Regions from separate parts of the Peribacillus sp. FSL R5-0717 genome, predicted to be linked through region 1. Evidence: riboswitches for the same ligand, from Rfam matches in the RefSeq annotation. Region 1 holds a riboswitch; each other region holds the start of a gene.

Region 1 (3,178 bases):
CTTGAAGTATACGAAACACGAGATGCAATTATCCCTCACGGGTGAAATAATCAGCCGCCGCCTGGATTTACACCCTGATTGTCACTTCCAGCTTGAAGCCGGTTTCCTTGCCGAGCAGTTTTCACTGCAAAAAAAATTCCTCAGCGAATCAACGGAAGAAATCAAACGCCGCGCAAAAAAAGTGATATTCACCATCCAATGGGATCCCAGAGATCCAATCTAATGAGCCCTGAAAACAGACTTACCCTTTTTACCGGAAGTCTGTTTTTTATTGGACTCCTGACACTTAAGCTAGCACATTTGCATGCTGACCAAGTTTAAATGCTTCATGAAGGGATTCAACCGCCTTCACCATTTCCTTTTCATTGACGACGGTCGAAACTTTAATTTCCGATGTGCTGACCATTTTCACCTGGATGCCTGTATTGGCCATCACTTCAAACATTTCGGCAGCCACTCCCGGATTGGATACCATACCAGAACCGACGATGGACACTTTGGCCAATCCGCTCTCCGTTTCGACCCGGTCGAATCCCAATTGTTCTTTATTATTTTCCAGAACGATCAAGGCCGCTTCCGTATCTTCACTTTTTGTGGAAAAAGATAGATTCGTCGTATCCTCGGCAGTCATGCTTTGAATGATGATGTCCACATTGATCCGGTTTTTCGCAAGCGTCGTGAAGATCGTGGATAATGCACCAAGTGATTGGGGCAAACCATATATCGTGACCCTCGTAATACTGTCTTCAAAAGCAATGCCGCGTACAATTAAGTTTTCTTCCATAGTTGCTTCCTCCTCTATGATCGTACCTGATTCTCTCTCCATGCTTGAACGGACTTCAAGCGGAATTTGATAATTTTTTGCATATTCGACAGCCCTTGGGTGAAGGACGCCCGCCCCCAGGTTGGCAAGTTCCAGCATTTCATCGTAAGAAATGGATTGGAGTTTTCGCGCGCCTTTTATGTAGCGTGGGTCCGTTGTGAAAACACCCGTTACATCTGTATAAATATCGCATCTATCCGCATTAAGCGCTGCTGCGATGGCAACTGCCGTCGTATCGGAACCGCCTCGCCCTAAGGTAGTGATTTCCCCATTTGCATCGTTACCCTGGAAACCGGCTACGACCACTATTTTCTTCTCCTGAAGCTGGGCTTGGATCCTCGTGGCATCGATGTTTAAAATCCGGGCATTCCCATGAACGGATTCCGTTTGCATGCCAGCCTGCCAGCCGGTATACGAAATGGCTTCATGTCCTTCTTCAATCAATGCCATCGTTAACAGGGAAATCGTTACCTGTTCCCCAGTCGTCAATAGCATATCCATTTCCCTCTTGCTTGGGGATCCGGAAATATCACGCGCCATTGAAACCAATTGGTCCGTTGTTTTCCCCATAGCTGAAACAACGACGACAACCTCATTTCCTTTCTTCGCTTCCTCGATTACCCGATTGGCAACATTTTTGATTTTTTCTACGCTACCGACGGATGTTCCGCCGAATTTTTGAACGATTAATGCCATCCTCATGCACCCTCTCTACTTTTTAGGCAATAAAAAAAGCAATGAGAAATATCTCATTGCTGTGGTCACATATCTTAATACTGTAATCACAGTGAGATAGCTCTCCAGGGTATAAACCCTGACAATCCGCCATTTATTAAATGTCGGACCAGGAGGACAAGGTATGAGTCTTGTCTTCCTTCGGCGGCGTCCCCTTTCAAAACCTTTCATGGAAGCTCATACTTCTCCAGGTTTTTACTCTTGAATTCCGCACCTCTATCAGCACTTTTAAGTTGTCTAGTTAAAAATTCCTTTTAATCATAGCATAGAGATTTATCGGTAGCAAGATTATTCTTGTAATTTTCTAACGATTCCCTCGGCTACCCCTTTTGGCATGCCAGCTTCCATGATTTCCTCGGCCGTCGCCTCTTTGATTTTCTTCAATGATCCAAAATGCCTTAATAATTGCTTCCTTCGCTTTTCCCCGACTCCTGGAATATCATCAAGCTGGGAGTGAACCGCATTTTTCCCGCGTAGCTGGCGATGAAACGTAATCGCGAACCGATGCACTTCATCCTGAATTCTTTGTAATAGGTAAAATTCCTGGCTCCTTGAATCAAGAGGTACAAGTTCAAGCGGATTTCCGATCATCAATTGCGAGGTCCTATGCTTTTCATCCTTAATGAGGCCTGAAAGTGGAATATCCAAGCCTAATTCATTTTCCAGAATATCCCGTACCGCTTCGACATGTCCCTTTCCGCCATCAATGATGATCAAGTCCGGAAGCGGCAGCCCTTCTTTCAATACTCGTGAATACCTTCTTCTGACCACTTCACGCATCGATTCATAATCATCAGGTCCCTGGACAGTCTTGATCTTATATTTTCGGTACTCTCTTTTTTCCGGCTTCCCATCAATGAACACGACTAAAGCGGAAACGGGGTCACTTCCCTGGATATTGGAGTTATCGAAAGCTTCAATTCGATGCGGGGTGTAGATACCCAGTTGTTTCCCGAGGTTTTCCACCGCATTGATCGTTCTTTCTTCATCCCTCTCAATCAAAGAGAATTTTTCCTGAAGGGCGATGGAGGCATTTTTATTCGCCAATTTAAGCATGTCTTTTTTCGCTCCCCGTTTCGGGTGAATCGTTTTGACACCAAGCAGCCCTTCGGCCATTTCGGCATCCACAGATTCAGGCAGCAAGATTTCCTTTGGTTTAAAGTGGTTCGTAATCTCGTAAAACTGACCGAGGAATGTAAGAAGTTCCTGTTCGGGTTCATCGTAGACCGGAAAAAGCGAAACATCCCTTTCTATCAATTTACCCTGCCGGACAAAAAATACCTGAACGCACATCCAGCCTTTATCATAGGCAAAGCCAAATACATCCCTGTCGATGAAATCGGTCGTCATCATTTTCTGCTTCTCCATCGTAATATCGATGTGGGCAATCTTGTCACGGAACTCCTTGGCCCTCTCGAAATCGAGTTCTTCCGATGCCTCCAGCATTTTTTCAGTCAGTTCTTTTTTTATTTCAGTATGCCCGCCGTTCAAGAACCGGTTGATATCATCGACCATTTTTTTATATTCCTGTTCCTCTACATCATATACACATGGGGCCAGGCACTGACCAAGGTGATAGTAGAGACAAACGCGATCCGGTAACGTATTGCATTTTCTTAG
Region 2 (3,178 bases), 1.2 Mb from region 1:
TGTTCAAGGATTTCGGAAATGAAAATCCTCTTGGATTATCAAAAATACGGACCGATTATTTTATGTGAAGATACCGCCCAGGCTGAATTCTCATCCATCAGCATTGATCATTATGCAGCTTTCTCCTGTGCCCTTGAGTACGTGATTGCTAAAGGATATAAGAAAATCGGATACAGCCTCGGCCGTAAAAAGAGCAGAAACAGTTCCCATCGTACAAAGGCCTTTAACGATATCATGAGTAAACATCAACTGATTAACAATAAAGAATGGCTGTTTGAAGGCAGTTATCACATTAAGGACGGTGAACAATTGTTTCAGGAATGGAATTCGATGATGGATAAACCTGAAGCCATCATCATCACGAATGATGACACGGCGGCGGGCTTCATTCTTACCGCTAAGAAATTGGGTATAAGGGTACCGGAAGATGTGGCCATTCTCGGCTTCAATAATGATAGCCTTGGCGAAATGCTCGACATCACGACCATTTCCTTACCGCTGGAATGGATCGGGAAAATGGCAGTGGATCTCTTTGAGAATCCTGAAGAGGTCAAACATGTAAAACTGGACTACGCCCTAATAAAAAGGAAAACCGTTTAGTTATCAGGATGTGCTATATTTTGGTACATCGTCACTTGATTCTTCCTTACTGCCATCATTCATTAACTAGGAAAAAATAACCACATAAAATAATCATTGCGATATCCCAGAAGTTATTTTATAATTTTGATATAGTAAAGTTTACTCAATTACTAGCAATCTATTAGCGATTGCATGAATTTCATGAGTACAGTCGTACGACGTCACCTACAAGCTGACGCCAACGATTTTAGAAAATTGAATACTTCCTCATTTACCGATGAGTTAGAGGCTGCAGCTTATAAAAGTAAAACGGACGAGATTCTGGAAAATTAAAGACTCCGTTTGAAAGGATAAGTTGCCGAAGTTAGGGTATATTCCATGTATATTCTCGCTGGCGGTGTTACCGAACAGGAACACCACTGTCACGTTTTTTCAAAAAAGCGTGGGGAGCTATCTTCGGAAGGATAAACGGGTTTATTATAAACAGCCGTCGATCTTTTTCGACTGCTGTTTTTTTTATTTTTCGTTCCCTTCCAATAAAAAGGAGTGTAACATCAATTGTCAAATTCACAATCACCATCAAGCCCTACTGAACTGAAAAGGAGCCTGAAAGCGCGTCATTTAATGATGATTTCATTAGGTGGAACGATTGGAACAGGTTTATTTTTAGCTAGTGGCGGGGCCATTCATTCAGCCGGTCCAGGCGGTGCCTTGGTGGCATACGCGGTCATCGGCATCATGGTTTATTACTTAATGACAAGTCTTGCAGAAATGGCGGCGTTCATGCCAGTGGCCGGTTCATTCCGGGTCTATGCATCCAAATTCGTCGATCCGTCTTTCGGTTTTGCGATTGGTTGGAACTACTGGTATAACTGGGCAATCACCATTGCCGCCGAATTGGCAGCCGTTGTCTTAATTATGAAGTTCTGGTTCCCGGATAGCCCTTCATTTATCTGGAGTGCCATTGCGTTAATCACTATGTTTCTTATCAATTACATGTCCGTTAAAGGTTTCGGGGAAACAGAATTCTGGTTTGCCATGATCAAGGTCGTGACAGTCGTCATTTTCTTGATCACGGGTGTTCTGATCATTCTCGGAATCATGGGTGGGAATGACCCAATCGGTTTTTCCAATTTCACAATGGGCGAAGGTCCCTTTAATGGAGGGTTCTTCACGATTCTAGGCGTATTCATGGCTGCCGGCTTTTCATTCCAAGGAACGGAATTGCTTGGAGTGACTGCTGGTGAAAGTGAAGATCCAGAAAAAAATATCCCTAAAGCGATCAGATCCGTTTTCTGGCGCATCCTCTTGTTCTATATCCTTGCAATTTTCGTTATTGGAATGATCATTCCGTTTACGGATTCACGTTTATTGAGTCAAGATGTTGCCGTAAGTCCATTCACGCTTGTATTTGAACGGGCCGGCCTTGCATTTGCTGCATCCATCATGAACGCGATCATTTTATCATCCGTACTCTCTGCCGGTAACTCTGGCATGTATGCTTCAACCCGTATGTTATGGGACTTGGCACGTGATGGGAAAGCACCGAAATTCCTAGGTAAGTTAGATAAAAGAGGAGTGCCCGTGAATGCACTTATCGTGACTTCCTTAGTTGGCTGTGTTGCATTCTTAGCTTCATTTTTCGGGGACGGCGTCGTTTATATCTGGTTATTGAATGCTTCAGGCATGGCAGGATTCGTCACCTGGGTAGGGATTGCAATTGCCCATTATCGATTCCGCAAAGCTTATGCAGCTCAAGGCCTTGATATGAATGCTTTACCATTCCGGGCAAAAGGCTTCCCATTCGGACCTATATTCGCGCTTGTCCTTTGTATTATCATTATCATCGGACAAGGCTATCAGGCTTTCAGCAGTGATGGGATCGACTGGAATTCAATGTTCGTTTCCTACATTGGCTTGATTCTATTTTTCGTCCTATGGTTCGGCTATAAAATTAAGCATAAAACGAAAATCATTCCGCTAGAGGAATGTGACCTTAAATCAAAATAATACGCAAAGGACCTGTTCTTCCCTAACCGGAGAAGGACAGGTCCTTTTTTCATTTCAAATGATAAACACGGCATTCATATGGTTGCAGGGGTTTGCTGGAGATTCCTTCTTCCTCCTGACCATAATTGCCGATCAGCTTTATGGCAGAATATGCATGCAGCTCTTCAGGCAAAGTATAAGAGGCCTGCTCTTCTTTAAAGTTGCATAGCACCAATAACTTCTCTTCCTCAAACGATCTCGTGTAGGCAAATATTCGTTCATCATCCGGCAACAGCAGTTCAAAACGGCCATAAACGACGATATCATGTTCCTTGCGCAGTTGGATAAGCTTTTTATAAAAATGAAAAATGGAATTCGGATCATTATAAGCCTTTTCTGCATTAATCTCGGGAAAATTGGGATTAACCTTAATCCAAGGGGTCCCGTTCGTGAATCCTGCGTTCCGGGAGTCATTCCACTGAATCGGTGTCCTCGCATTATCCCGGCTGCGGGCGTGGATGGCTGACATCATCCGCTCTTTTGACCAGCCATGTGAATGGACGAGTTCGTCATATGAATTCAATGTTTCGATATCCCGGTATTCATC
Region 3 (3,178 bases), 740 kb from region 1:
ATCTTCGAATGCCGCAAAGTATTCAAAGAATGTGGAGGGCCCAAGTAAGCCATGTGGAGCTCCATCCACCAAGATCACTACTTTGCCTTCTCCTAGTACCGCAGCCAATCGATCAGGTCGTTCCGTATCGATAAATTGAGGAAAAGGAGAATTTTTATTATCTTCAATCATTTGTGAAATATAGGAGCTATCAATTATTTGGTTAACCCTTAAATCAGATATGCGCTGTATGACGGTTTCTACATTCTCGCTATTTGCAATTCCTTCTATATGAAGCACAGCTACTCTTGTTTTGGATAACTTCCCAACAATAATTTCTTCAACAGCAAGTTCTGCAATTGGAAGCCGTTTTCGGATTAAATATAAATTCGTATCAAGTGATTCGACCAGTGCCTCTTTCGGACCGACAACACTGAACTCTACCTCTGGCAGTGTAACTTGCCTCGAAGTGTTATTTGCTGCTTTAACTAAAACTGCCTGATCAGATTTATTTAATGTTATGGCTATATAACCCATTAACAGCTGACTTTGTAGTTCAGCAGGATTTTTTGTAAAAACAAGCCCCTCTATTGGCAAGTTGTGTACAAGCTCCTCCAGAGTTGAAGAATTTGTATGTAAAAAAGGAAGGAGGTCTCTATGCATTATATCTTTATCAATTAATGTATCGAAAAAAGATACACAGTATATTTCATTTTCAAAATTGAGTGTAAAGCTTGTGAAGTCCTTGGACTTTTGCAGATGTTCGAGTACATCAGTGAAGTCTGTAGATTTATGATTTTCTTGCTTTTTAAAGAATGAATATCTTTTCAATAGACTCCACTCCTTTGATTGTAAGATATGGATATTATTAACGAATGGTAGGATTTTATACGCACGAATACTTAGTTGAAATAACTGATTAAAATTAGCGGCCAACTGTAATTTTTCAATATATTTATTAGTGAGTTTTAATCGGATAAATGAAAAAGAATCATTAAAGGGAGTTGTATTGTCTACTACTCCCTCGTCCATTGAATATTTGTTCAGCCTATAACGAATAAAGATGAATCCACCCCAATACTCTAGCCATCCCCATAGATTTCTAGCATTCTTAAAAAACTTCATAATTAGGCTTGCAACAGAATGGATTCCCTGTTATATTACAATCAATTAAATATTTTCTTACTTCGAAATTTTTTGAAGTGAGGATAGAGGAGCAAAGACCATTAGTACACATTTTGAGGAGAATGAGATCCTATGACTATTGTGGAAAGGGGAATTTGCCGAAGCGGAAAGAATCTCATGTTCTTGAAGCTGGTTCTGCTATTGAATAAATACAGGACTGTCATATAGGAAACTATATGGAGGGCTATCTTATGCGCGGAAACATTTTTTGGTAAATATTGTTTCTACTGCAGCAGCGAATCCTCGTTGTTGCTTTTTTGCGTTTACTCCTGAATGGCCCTAACCACCTCTGAATATTTTTAAAAATTATACAAAAGGGTGTGAAGTTATGAATTTTGGCCAAGTTTTAACCGCAATGGTTACCCCGTTCAATCATAATGAAGAGGTTGATTTTAATGCTACGAGAACTTTAGTAAACCATTTGATTGCTAATGGTTCTGATGGATTAGTAATAGCTGGTACAACTGGAGAATCCCCTACCTTAACTCAAGAAGAGAAAATAGATTTATTCAAATTTGTTGTAGATGTTGTTGATGGAAGAGTTCCAGTCATAGCTGGAACCGGCTCAAATAACACGAGAGCTTCCATCAGCTTAACAAAGCAAGCAGAGGCAGCAGGAGTCGACGGAATCATGCTCGTCACCCCCTACTATAACAAGCCTTCTCAAGAAGGATTATTTCAGCACTTTAGCGCTATAGCCCATTCAACATCATTACCGGTAATGCTTTATAATATTCCAGGACGAAGTGTTGTAAACATGTCAGTGGAGACGATTGTCAGCCTCTCAAAAATCAAGAATATCGTGGCAGTAAAAGAAGCAAGCGGTGACTTGGATGCCATGGCACAAATCATAAGCAAAACAACTAGTGATTTTACTTTGTACAGCGGCGATGATGGGTTGACATTACCAGTTTTAGCCATCGGTGGAACAGGCGTTGTTTCGGTTTCTTCACACATAATTGGTAATGAAATGCAAGAAATGATCAATAGCTTTAAAAATGGTGATGTCCTTGGCGCTGCCGCTGCACATCGTACACTTCTTCCAATCATGAAAGCATTATTTGCTGCACCAAGCCCGGGACCAGTAAAATCTGCATTAAATATGCGGGGGGTACATGTTGGAGGTGTCCGTTTACCATTGATCCCTTTAAACGATGAAGAAGAAAGAGCACTGCAAATAGTTCTACAGCCTAGTAACGCAGAAGCCATTTTATTAAATAAATAAAACTAATGATTCTGGAGAAATTTTAAAAAGCAGTGCATACTCGAAAGAAATGCACTGTTTTTTTATCCATGTATGACTCAGGAGAAAGAATTTATACTATATTTAAAGAATCAATAAGGAGAGAGCCAATGGGGGGTACACACAAACCAAACATTCTTGTATTTAGTTCTATTCAGTCAGAGGTCGATGCTTATGCTGATCATATCCGAAATAGTGGGTTTATATCGGTAAAGACAGCGAAAACTTTGGAGGAAGCAGAAAAATATTTACCCGGCACTGAAGTTATTTTGGGATGGAATTTCCCGACGCAATTACTAAGTAAACCAGTTGCCTCATCTGTTCGCTGGTTTCAATCAATGGGAGCCGGGGTCAATGATTTGATTGCAGACAAATCGATACCTCAAAACATTACAATAACTCGAATTATTGACCAATTTGGTGCTTACATCTCTGAATATGTATTTTCGTTTCTCTTGGACATAGTGAAAGACGGTCCTCGGATGAGACAATCGCAATTGGAGCGGAGATGGGATCCTTTCATTTCTGAAACTCTAAAGGGGAAAACAATCGGGGTGGCTGGACTTGGATCGATTGGCGCTGAACTTGTTCGTAAAGCCCGGGCATTTGATATGAATGTGCATGGGTTAAGCTTTAGTGGAAAACAAGCAACACTCGTGGATCTCCACTTTACTCCAGATCAATGGGATGAATTTGTAAAAGATCTGGATTATTTGGTCCTGACGCTTCCTTTAACGGATTCCACTTATCATATCATTAACCAGGACCTTC

What was found. Region 1 has a riboswitch for lysine ahead of NYE65_RS04775 (aspartate kinase). Riboswitches for the same ligand answer to the same signal wherever they lie in the genome.
Region 2: another riboswitch for lysine. It lies ahead of NYE65_RS10740 (amino acid permease); the one in region 1 lies ahead of NYE65_RS04775 (aspartate kinase).
Region 3: another riboswitch for lysine. It lies ahead of dapA (4-hydroxy-tetrahydrodipicolinate synthase); the one in region 1 lies ahead of NYE65_RS04775 (aspartate kinase).

The regions. Positions count from the first base shown of each region.
Region 1 covers NZ_JBBOOF010000001.1:980,359-983,536, forward strand. Annotated here, with positions in the region: gene NYE65_RS04770 (YslB family protein) at 1-223, shown strand, start outside; gene NYE65_RS04775 (aspartate kinase) at 287-1,519, opposite strand; lysine riboswitch at 1,609-1,785, opposite strand; gene uvrC (excinuclease ABC subunit UvrC) at 1,847-3,178, opposite strand, start outside.
Region 2 covers NZ_JBBOOF010000001.1:2,187,076-2,190,253, forward strand. Annotated here, with positions in the region: gene NYE65_RS10735 (LacI family DNA-binding transcriptional regulator) at 1-600, shown strand, start outside; lysine riboswitch at 858-1,043, shown strand; gene NYE65_RS10740 (amino acid permease) at 1,141-2,592, shown strand; gene NYE65_RS10745 (glycoside hydrolase family 13 protein) at 2,642-3,178, opposite strand, start outside.
Region 3 covers NZ_JBBOOF010000001.1:1,721,415-1,724,592, forward strand. Annotated here, with positions in the region: gene NYE65_RS08325 (spore germination protein) at 1-810, opposite strand, end outside; lysine riboswitch at 1,181-1,359, shown strand; gene dapA (4-hydroxy-tetrahydrodipicolinate synthase) at 1,493-2,389, shown strand; gene NYE65_RS08335 (D-2-hydroxyacid dehydrogenase) at 2,518-3,178, shown strand, end outside.